2 linked regions of the Lactiplantibacillus plantarum genome follow. The protein of the gene in region 2 interacts with the protein of the main gene of each other region in a pairwise test. Links are inferred from orthologs where the notes say so. Each region holds a gene or a part of one and is shown on either strand. Other genes may lie near its edges. The genes, in order: E5260_RS12480 and topA.

Region 1 (3,266 bases), 930 kb from region 2 along the record:
GCGGTGATGCCTGTTTTTAGTTGGTCATCAGTTGGTTCATCAATCTTAACTTTACCAAAACTATACAAGCAATTTACACAATCGTCATTCACAATTTACAAACGATTAGTAATATTAAGCATGTTCCGAAGCAATCAATTACGTGTAACCGTCGGACGGTGATGTTGCTCCATCACTAGTCGTAGCACTCCTACCCAGTTTTGCTATGATGGTTGCCGGGTTGGTTGCTTAATTTTGATAGTCAATTGAAGAAGGGGAGTTTCAATTATGAAAAAAGCACTGACACTCGGCGCATTGGCAGTAACGATGACCATTTTACTAGCTGGTTGCGGCAGTAGCTCAGCCACAAGTACGAAGAGTACTAGTAGCAGTAGTGGTAGTTCCAAGACTACTAAGATCGTTGCAACTGGTTCAACCGCTTTACAACCATTAGTGGAACAGGCTGGACAGGCTTACCAGAACGAACATGCTAACGTGACCATTAACGTTCAGGGTGGTGGTTCAGGAGCAGGCTTAAGTCAGGTGGCGAAGGGTTCAGTCAATATTGGGAACTCTGATTTATTTGCACAGGAACAAAAGGGGTTAGACGCCAAAGGGTTAGTTGACCATAAAGTGGCTGTTGTGGGGATGGCACCCGTTATTAATAAGGATGCCGATGTCACTAATATTTCAAAAGAACAACTTATCAAGATTTTCCAAGGCAAGATCACTAACTGGAAAGATGTTGGCGGTAAGGACGAAAAGATTACCGTCGTTAACCGTGCTCAAGGTAGTGGGACCCGGGCGACGTTTGAAAAATGGGGATTAGACAACGCGAAGGTCGCAACTAGCCAAGAACAAGATTCGAATGGGACCGTTCAAAAAATTGTTAGCACCACGCCTGGTGCCATCAGTTACTTAGCATTCTCATACGTTAAGAGTGACGTTCAGGCGCTTTCTATTGATAACGTCAAACCAACCGAAGCTAACGTAGCGACGAACAAGTGGAAGATTTGGGCTTATGAACACATGTATACTAAGGGGCAACCAACTGGGGAGTTGAAGAACTTCTTAACTTACATGACTTCTAAAGCCGTTCAAGGTAGTTTAGTTGAGAAATTAGGATATATTCCATTGACTTCGATGAAGGTTGATCGTGGCCAATCTGGTGCAATCACTAATTTAAAATAAATAACAGACAAAAAGTCGAGCGATAGCTCGACTTTTTTTATGGGCCGCAATTAGTGCAACGCGGACTTTAACAATGAAAAAACAAATCATCGGCTCAAGTGCTGGGTGTTATTGTTAAGACGAGTTGGCTGTTTCGATTTTGACTGCCAATCAAAGTTTGTGAGGCTCCCAATTATATATAACCAGCAATCTAGTTGCCAGGCGTAGTGACCGGAATTTCTGTAAATTGTTCACCTTGCTCCGAAAAGGTAACTTGACCGCTCAAGAGGTTAGTGATGTCCTGCTGAATCGTTGCAATTTCGGATTGAGTGACTGCGATGATTTGTGTGACTTGAACACCGTAGTCGGTATTCAGGGTCGTTAGCTTATTTTGTTGTAAATAGTAGGTTAAAGCATCGACGTTACGATAGTCGAGCGTGATGGCGATGCGGGTTTGTAAGATTCGCTGAACCTTACCACTGACTTCAATTGCTTGCGCGGGGGTGCCATTATAAGCTCGGATCAGTCCACCGGCGCCAAGCTTGATACCACCAAAATAACGGGTCACGACCGCAAGCACGTCGTGTAGCTCGTTGGTCTTGAGCACTTCTAAGATTGGTGAGCCCGCAGTTCCGACTGGTTCACCGTCATCACTCATCCGCTGAATATGATCATCATCACCAAGCATGTAGGCGAAACAGTTGTGGTTGGCCTTAGGATTATCTGCTCGAACAGCGGCAATCTTAGCTTGAGCATCTACTTCGTCACTGATGCGGTATAGATGAGCGATGAAGCGAGACTTTTTGATGGTTTGTTCAAATACCGTGTCTTGGGTGATGGTGTAGTAGGGTTTAGTCAAATTAATCGGTTCCTTTCGTGAATAAATCGTTAAATGGCGTACTTGATAACTAAGGAGGTGCGCACAATGGAAGCACAAGTCTTATACGGTCGTCAGCTCGCATTATCTGCAAATGAGGCTGCCGCAGTACCTGCTGGCACGCAGATACTGCCAGCCATGCAGGTTGATGAACATCAAATTATCTGTCAGCGTTGCGGCAGTCACTTGGACCGACTGCGAGCCCAATTACCCAATCAGCAATATTACTGTTATCAATGTTTAAATTTAGGTCGAGTGAGTACACTAGTTAAACTCTATCATATGCCAGAACCGAATGCTTTTGCAACGGTCCCGGTTTGCACGTGGCAAGGAACCCTAACGCCCCAGCAAGCGGACTGCGCGCAATCAATCAAAGCTAACTTCATGGCGCATAAACGGCAATTATTATGGGCGGTGACGGGAGCTGGAAAAACTGAAATGCTGTTTCCAGGTATTGCGTGGGCGTTAGCGCATCAGTGGCGGGTCGCCATTGCTTCACCACGAGTCGATGTTTGCTTAGAGTTAGCACCCCGGCTCCAGGCGGCCTTTGCTGATGTTCAAATTGCTGTGCTATATGGCCGCAATCCCGCTCCCTATCAGTATACGCAGCTGACGATTTGTACGACGCATCAATTGCTACGTTTTCGTCAGGCGTTTGACGTATTGATCATTGATGAAGTTGACGCGTTTCCGTTTGCTGCCAATCCCCGTTTGGCGTTTGCAGTGAATCAGGCAGCTAAGGTGGAGGGGGCCATTCTTTATTTGACCGCGACGCCCAGCCAAAGTTTGTTGTCCCAAGTTCATCGTGGTGAGCTTGCAATCAGTTATTTACCATTGCGGTTTCACCAACATTTATTACCGGCAATTAAGGTTAAGCTACAGCCAAATTGGGCTCGGCTCTTGCAACAAGGAAAATTACCACGAGACCTTATCCGGCAACTCCAACAGTATCAACAACAGCACCAGCGCTTTTTACTATTTGTTCCGCGCATCCAACAATTAGCGCCAGTGTTTGCGGTACTCCAACACTATTTTCCCCATATGACCGGAGAGACGGTGTACTCAGCCGATCCTGAGCGACTGACTAAGGTTCAACAAATGCGGAACCAGCAGTTTCAATACTTAGTTACGACGACGATATTGGAACGAGGGGTGACGTTTCCGGGAATCGATGTGATTGTGCTTGGTGCGGACGACGAAGTGTTTTCTACGGCTGCCCTCGTCCAGATTGCAGGACGGG
Region 2 (8,465 bases):
GATTGGTAAAGATATCAATGTCGCCGGCAATATGGATTGCCGCTTCAGCGACTTCCTTGGCACTCATATCCTTAGCATGTAGCTGCATTGCGCGAGCTGCGGCTAAGGCAAAGTTACCACCAGAACCAATGGCTAAGACGTCGTTATCCGGCGTGATTACTTCACCACTCCCAGAAACAAGTAACATGTCATCTTTGTTCATGACGATCAACAAAGCTTCCAATTTCTGTAACGCCTGGTCACTGCGCCATTCCTGGGCAAGCTCAACGGCTGCCCGTTGTAAATTCCCAGAAAATTCGTTGAGTTTCTTTTCAAAACGATCTTCAAGGTTAAACGCATCCGCGACACTCCCGGCAAAACCTACGACGACCTGATCATTATAAATCCGCCGAACTTTATGGGCTGTCCCTTTCATTACGACTTTTTCACCCATCGTGACCTGACCATCACCGGCCATGGCGTTATGGCCGTTTTGGCGAACGGCGCAAATGGTAGTTGCTTCAAATTTCGTTGTCATGTTCAGTCTCCTTTGTCGATTCCCGCGTTGCCCGTGGGAAAAATTGACGATAATCTTGTTGTAAATGTTCCTTTGTCACGTGCGCATAAATTTGCGTCGTTGACAAACTTGTATGACCTAACAGCTCCTGCACGGTCCGTAAATCGGCACCATTATTCAGCATCTGCGTTGCAAACGTGTGTCGGAGCATGTGGGGATGAATATCAGCCGTTAAACTACTTTTCTTAACGATTTGATTCAAGACATATTCGATTCCGCCGCCAGTAATGGGGCCGCCGTGACGATTAATAAACACCGTTTGGTGCGTTTGACCATACTTGGCCATCACGGGCTGCCGGCAGACGGTTTCGTAATGCTGAAGCGCGGTAGCCGCGTACCGACCAAATGGGACGTAACGTTCCTTGTCGCCCTTCCCACGAATCAACATCATTTTTAGGTCGTAATCAACGTCGGCTAATTGTAGATCGACACACTCACTCAGCCGAATCCCAGTACCATACAGGACTTCTAATAACGCCGCGTTCCGGGCCCCCATCACGCTATCATCCGCATAGACAGTTTGAAATAATACGTCCAGCTCCTTTTGATAGAAAAAACGGGGTAAGCGCGCCGCGTGTTTTTTGAGTTGGACGTACACGAAGGGATTCAATTTAGCTAAATCATTCTTAACCAAAAAGTTATAGAACGACCGCAAGCTTGAAACTTTCCGAGCAATTGAATTGCGGGTCAAGTGCCGGTCATATAAATGACTTAAATAGACGTTAACGTCCAACCGGTCAACTTCAGTATACGCTTTCGCGCCGCCATTTGCCGTTAAGAAATCATTAAAAGCTTGAATGTCTTCCCGATAAGCAGCAGCGGTCTCTTCCGAATACTGTCGTTCAACCCGAATGTACTTTAAAAAGAGGGTTAAATAATCCGTTTCCATGCAAAAACCTCCATACGTTGCTACTTTAGCAAAGTATGGAGGAAAACACAATTATGCACCCTGTCAATGGGGCAATATTTTAGTTGTTAACGGTCAATGTTTCATCTTTAAAAGTCGTCAGGTCAGCCAAGGCCCGTTCAGAAATCGCCGTATTACGCTCACGCTTATCCCGAATGCGCTGTTTGAGTTTTGGCATAATGCCAAAGTTGGCGTTCATGGGCTGGAAGTTGCTAGCACTCGTATGCGTGATATAGTGGGCCATCGCCCCCATCATCGTGTCCGTTGGAAAAACGACCGGTTCTAAACCAAGTGCTAAGCGCGCTGCGTTGGTTCCAGCAACGATGCCACTCGCTGCACTTTCAATATAGCCTTCGACACCCGTCATTTGGCCCGCAAAAAACAAATCGGGCCGTTGCTGTGTCTGATAAGTTGGCGTTAATAGTTTCGGTGACTTCATAAAAGTATTACGATGCATGACGCCATAACGGACAAATTCAACGTTCTCCAGACCCGGAATCAGTGAAAAGACCCGTTTTTGTTCGCCCCACTTAAGATGAGTTTGGAAGCCGACGATATTATATAGATCACCAGCGGCATCATCTTGGCGCAACTGAACGACCGCAAAGGGTTGTTTGCCCGTCTTCGGATCTTCAAGGCCCACTGGTTTAAGTGGGCCAAATAGCATCGTTTGGCGCCCACGTTGTGCCATCACTTCGATCGGCATGCAGCCTTCAAAGACATCTGAATTTTCAAAATCATGCGCTTCGGCCATTTCGGCGTGAATCAACGCGTCATAGAAAACGTCAAATTCGGCTTCCGTCATTGGGCAGTTCAGATAGGCCGCTTCACCACGGTCATAGCGTGATTTGAGATACACCTTGTCCATGTCGATCGAATCTTTCGTTAAAATCGGTGCGGCCGCATCAAAAAAGTGTAAGTCATCTTCGTCGTTAAACGCTTGAATCGATTTCGCTAAGGACGCCGCCGTTAATGGTCCAGTCGCTACGACCGTAATGCCATCTGGGAGACTAGTAATTTCTTCATTAATAATTTCAACATTAGGTAACGCGGTGATTGCAGCCGTGATTTCTGCAGAGAACGTATCCCGATCAACGGCTAGCGCACCGCCAGCTGGGACAGCGTGGTGTTCAGCCGCTTGCATCACGATCGAATCCATCTGCCGCATTTCGGCCTTTAGTAGGCCCGCCGCGTTGGCTAATTGGTTCGCCCGCAGTGAGTTCGTGCACACTAATTCAGCAAATTGCGCCGTGTGATGGGCGGGAGTCATTTTGCTGGGCCGCATTTCATACAGCCGGACATTGACGCCCATATTAGCAATATGCCAAGCGGCCTCTGAGCCGGCTAAACCGGCGCCGATTACGTTTACTGTTGGTATTGATGCCATCCAGAATTCCTCTTTTCTTGTTGTCATACCATTGATAGTATTGTTGTCATCATACCTGAGAAACTAGCAGAAGACAACTAATGGCATCAGCAAATCCTGCAATGACATGTCCACCGTCAAGCTTAAAGCGAACATTAATTTAAACGGGCGTTTATTTTCCCGATAAAACACTTGTTAATCAGTTGAAATTGCGAATTTTATCAACGTATTTTCACAAATTGTACGCATTGTTTGACAATGCACAAAAAAAGATCATCCGTAGATGACCTTTTCTTCATTTATTTTTGAACGTTTTCGGTATAATCGCCATTCGGACAAAGCACTTGCTTGCCACCTTTGAGCTTCTTTTCGACCAGGTAATGGCCATCCTTCGGGCAATCACGGCCAACCGGTTTATCCCAAGAGACAAAGTCACAATCTGGGAAGCGGGAACAACCATAAAAAATCCGGTTCTTCTTCGATTTCCGCTCAATGACCTGGCCCTTCTTACATTGCGGACAAACGACACCAATTTCTTTAACGATTGGCTTCGTATTACGACAATCCGGGAAACAGGAGCAGGCAAAGAATTTGCCGTAACGGCCCATCTTCACAACCATTGGCGCGCCACAAATATCACAATTGAAGCCCGCTAATTCGTCTTTGATTTGGATCTTCTCCATACTTTCCTCAGCCGTTGCAACTTCTTTAGAAAACGGCTTGTAGAAACTATCGACGACTTTGACCCAGTTTTCCTTACCTTCTTCAGTCGCATCCAACTGTTCTTCTAAACTGGCAGTAAAGCCGACATTAACGACATCCGGGAAGTATTCCTGAATAATATCGTTAACGATCTCACCGAGTTCAGTCGGCACAAACCGGCGCGCTTCTAATTTGACGTAGTAGCGCCGCTGAATCGTATCCAGGGTTGGTGCGTACGTTGATGGCCGCCCCACACCATTTTCTTCCAATGCTTTGATGAGGTTGGCTTCAGAGTAACGTGCGGGTGGCTGGGTGAAGTGTTGTTGCGGATCAGTCTTCGATAACTTGACCACATCACCTTCACTTAAATCTGGTAAGACGTTATTCTTTTCCGTCTTATCGTAGATCTTCGTAAAACCAGCAAACTTCGTCTTCGACCCGTTCGCCCGGAATTGGACGTCATTTTGGTCGATCGTGACCGCCATTGTATCAAGTACTTCGGGCGTCATCTGACTAGCCACAAACCGTGACCAGATCAGCTGGTATAACCGGAATTGATCCTTCGTCAAGTAGTCTTTGATGCTAGCTGGTGTCCGGAAGACGGATGAGGGTCGGATTGCTTCATGGGCATCCTGAGCGCCTTCTGGTAACTTGCCCTTGACAGGTTTGGTGGCCGCATATTCTGCGCCGTATTCTTTATGCAAGAATTGTGACGCTTCGTGCTTCGCAATCGACGAAATCCGCGTCGAGTCAGTCCGCATATAAGTGATTAAGCCGACGCTACCTTCCTTACCACCAACATTGATGCCTTCATATAATTGTTGTGCTGCCATCATGGTCTTACGCGTCCGGAAATTCAACTTCCGGTTGGCATCCTGTTGCATGGTAGAGGTTGTAAATGGCGGCGCCGGGAACCGTTTACGTTCTTTTTTGACGACTTTGACGACATTAAAATCGCCATTCCGGTCTAATTGGCCCAAGATTTTTTGCACCGCATCGTTGTCATCCAACGGTTGCTTCTTACCATGGGTTCCATAAAAACTTGCCATGAATTTGGAACGACCCTTTTGAAATTCACTATCGATCGTCCAATACTCTTGGGGTTTGAACGCTTTAATTTCATTTTCACGTTGAATGATCAAATCTAGCGCGATCGATTGCACCCGACCGGCCGATAACCCCTTTTTGACCTTTTTCCACAATAATGGACTAATTGAGTAACCCACTAACCGGTCCAAAATTCGCCGGGCCTGTTGGGCATCCACTAGATCCATATCAATTGAACGCGGTTCCTTAAAAGCGTTTTTGACCGTATCCTTGGTGATTTCATTGAAGACGACCCGGTTTTTATCCTTAGGGTCAAGTCCTAATAAATAGGATAAGTGCCAAGCAATGGCTTCCCCTTCACGGTCCGGGTCAGATGCGAGGTACACGGCTTTGGCTTTTTTAGCCTCTTTCCGCAATCCTTTGATCACATCACCCTTACCGCGAATCGAGATATAGTGCGGTTCATAGTCGTTATCCACGTCGACACCCATCTTGCTCTTCGGTAAATCTCGAATATGGCCCAGACTAGCGACGACTTTATAAGAACGACCTAAATATTTCTCAATCGTTTTTGCTTTAGATGGTGATTCCACGATCACCAATTTTTTAGCGGGCGTTTTGCTTTTCCGCTTGGTAGCAGTTTTAGTTGCGGTCTTCCGCTTTGCCGCCGGTTTGGCTTTAGTTGTACTTGCAGCCACTCGATCAGCTCCTTACAGGTTTCATTATCATTATTATAAATATCAGTTTAAGAAATCCCTGTAATCATATTTCAAAAATTTCGTGTTGTCAAATTTTTGGTAAAAACTCTTCTATTATATGTCGCGAATTTAAGACTGGTTTGGCCCCCGCAACGATCAATTGATTGCACCCAACTGAAAATGGTGCATCAATTGGTCCAGGTACCGCCAGAACGTTGCGATTGTTTTGTAACGCGATATTAGCAGTGATCAGACTCCCAGAATGGGCCTGCGCCTCGACCACGATAACCGTTTGGCACAGCCCGGCAATAATCCGGTTACGAGCAACGAAGTGGTATGGTTCCGGACCCACCCCCAGCGGGTACTCACTGATTAGTAAACCGACCTGACTAATTTGCTGCTGTAGGTCACGGTGTTGACGGGGGTAACTAATATCCAGCCCGGTCCCAATCACCCCGATTGTCGGTAAGTTAAAACGAAGGGCGGTCCGATGTGCAAAACCATCGGCTCCCTTCGCTAGTCCACTGACAATGGTCAACTTTGCCGTTGCTAACGGTGCCAATAATTGCGTCGTGACCCGTTCCGCATACGATGTGGCCTGCCGAGCACCAACAACCGCAAGTTGACGTGTCGTTAGTAACGCACGCTGCCCGCGCAAAAACAACACTAATGGTGGTTGATAGGCTTCTAATAAGGCCGGTGGGTAATCATCATCCAAGATTGTTAAAATATCAAGCTGCGCATGGCGTTTTAGTCGCTGTTGAAACGCCATACTTTGCCAATCAGCGGTAAAACGCCCCTGCTGACTAGCAGTTAAATGGGCCAACTTACCTAATCGGCGGGGATCAGTGACGACCGTCTGAACCTGCCGACAGTGTTGTAACACGCGTACCATCCCGGCATACCCGATGCCGTGCGCTAAATGTAATCGAATCAATAAACTTCTTAATTGCATGTTATCACGACTCCTTAAGTTCGCCCTTGTTGACATTAGTCGTCAACGGAACGGCTTCTTTAAAGAGTAGTTACGGATTTAGACCCGCTTAGCATTTCGAACCGGTGAAAAAGATTGGCGATGAATCGGCGTAGCGCCGAGACTGGCCAACCCGGCCAAATGCTTAGCAGTCCCGTAGCCCATATTATCAGCAAAGTCGTACCCGGGATACACTTGATCATACATTGTCATTAAGTGATCCCGGACGACTTTGGCGACAATACTAGCCGCCGAGATGCTCGCGCTTTTCGCATCGCCCTTGATTAGACGGGTCTGTTCAATTGGTACCGGCACCTGCATCGCATCAACTAGTAAACGTGTTGGCCGGACGGACAGGTTACGGACGGCTTGGGCCATTGCGACTCGGGTCGCCTCATAAATGTTTAATTGATCAATTTGTTGGGCATCCGCAACGCCGATTCCCACGGCAACCGCTTCTTCTAGGATCCGTGGCATCAGGGCCGCCCGTTTCTTAGCGGTTAATTGCTTTGAATCATTGACTTCTAGCAAATCAAAATGATCGTCCAAGACTACAGCGGCAGTTACGACTGGTCCAGCTAACGGGCCGCGACCAACTTCATCGATCCCAGCAACGTATTGTCCGCCGTGGGCCCAAAAATCCCGTTCTAAACGCATATGTTGATTAAACCGTGTCACTAACGCCGCCTGTTTTTCAGCTTGTCGCAAATAGTGTTGATAAGCCTGTTGTACGCCCTTGCGAGGATCGGCTTGAGCCGCGGCTAGAAGCGCTGCCGTTGGTTGGTCAGCCAGTAGCCGTTTAAAATCCGCAATCGTTCGTTCAGGCATCGGGTTGATCCCCCGTTAAGTCGAGCGTAAAACGACCGAGCCGGCCCTTGCGAATATCTAAGAGGAAGGCCACGCAGAAACGTTCCCAGTCATCGCGCATCCCCGCATTTTTCGTCATCGCAATCAGTAATTCCGGATTTGGTAAGGCCAACTGCTCAGCCGTCAAATGATAACGATCGACTAAGCGTGCCGCGTAGTGCTGCTTGAAGAAGTCCAAGGCAAACAAAGCGACGTCATCGTTAGGATAGATATTTTCCTTAATCGCACCCGTGACGGCCAGCTTGGTACCAACGACTTGGTCTTCAAACTTCGGCCATAAAATCCCTGGGGTGTCGAGTAATTCCAATTTATTGGACGCTTTGAGCCACTGTTGGCCCTTGGTAACGCCCGGACGATCACCGACTTTGGCAATTTTTTTATTGACAATATGGTTTAATAAGGTCGATTTACCAACGTTGGGGATACCGACACAAACTGCGCGGATTGGCCGATTAGTAATGCCACGGGCCGCAATTTTTGCTAACTTGTCAGCTAACATGTCACTAGCCGCTTGCGTCATTTGCTTACCAATCGTACGGCTACGTGAATCGACCGCGATCGCAACTTGACCCTGGTCTTCGTAATACTTGACCCAGTCAGCTGTCGCTTGGGGATCTGCCAAGTCCTTCTTGGTCATAATTAAGAGGTGTGGTTTTTGTTGGACCGTTTTTTCAATTTCTGGATTCCGGGAAGCCACTGGGATCCGGGCGTCGACCAATTCAAAAACAATATCAACTAAATGTAAATTGTCCTGAATTTGATGAATCGCCTTGGCCATGTGACCTGGGTACCATTGAATATTTGCCATTACGTTGTGCTCCTTTTTCTCGTGGCGTGAATGCCTTCAAACTTTGATCATTGTTAAAATTCTTGAGCAGCACTGGCTGTCAAGCCGATGCTGCTAGCTCCAGTGGCGACATGCTTAAGTGCTTTGCACCAACCGCCACTAATGCACTCGTTCAACGAAATCGTTGGTCGCTATGCCGCCCATGAACTAAAACACCGGACACTTGCTAGTCCGGGACTGGCATGATGCAGCAATCTATATTTTACCATGTTTACATCGACCATGCTTCGAAACCGCCCATTGATCTGCTGCCCAATACATCCGCACGTTAATTTAGCTAACCGGAACATCGACACCATTTTATTGGCTGCAGGCTTGCGGTAGCTGTCAATTAGCTCGTTAGTCAAAGCACATCGCATATCACCCTTAGCGTTTCATTAATAATACCCGCCGATACAATCATACACACAGTTCACCCACTACAAATACAAACAAGCGCGACGTCACAGCCCTCATCATCAAGATGGCCGCAACATCGCGCTTGTTTGATTGTCGTTTGATA

Evidence for each region.
Region 1: the proteins of topA (region 2) and E5260_RS12480 interact in binary tests that used the Escherichia coli proteins (3 or more experiments, as listed by UniProt). The link is inferred for Lactiplantibacillus plantarum from one-to-one orthologs.

The regions. Positions count from the first base shown.
Region 1 is NZ_CP039121.1:2,648,330-2,651,595, reverse strand. What follows is about bases 185-3,144. They hold E5260_RS12480 (YigZ family protein), read right to left. Parts: upstream 2,009-3,144; coding sequence 1,361-2,008; downstream 185-1,360. Other genes in these bases: E5260_RS12475 (DEAD/DEAH box helicase), read left to right, coding at 2,075-3,144; E5260_RS12485 (phosphate ABC transporter substrate-binding protein), read left to right, coding at 268-1,170. Outside these bases: more of E5260_RS12475, read left to right, coding at 3,145-3,266.
Region 2 is NZ_CP039121.1:1,712,685-1,721,149, forward strand. The notes cover bases 2,703-5,691. They hold topA (type I DNA topoisomerase), read right to left. Parts: upstream 5,277-5,691; coding sequence 3,129-5,276; downstream 2,703-3,128. Other genes in these bases: trmFO (FADH(2)-oxidizing methylenetetrahydrofolate--tRNA-(uracil(54)-C(5))-methyltransferase TrmFO), read right to left, coding at 2,703-2,850; dprA (DNA-processing protein DprA), read right to left, coding at 5,365-5,691. Also shown: hslV (HslVU peptidase proteolytic subunit), read right to left, coding at 1-517; tyrosine recombinase XerC, read right to left, coding at 501-1,445; more of trmFO, read right to left, coding at 1,525-2,702; more of dprA, read right to left, coding at 5,692-6,231; E5260_RS07950 (ribonuclease HII), read right to left, coding at 6,310-7,077; ribosome biogenesis GTPase YlqF, read right to left, coding at 7,070-7,924. UniProt on the Escherichia coli protein: Releases the supercoiling and torsional tension of DNA, which is introduced during the DNA replication and transcription, by transiently cleaving and rejoining one strand of the DNA duplex.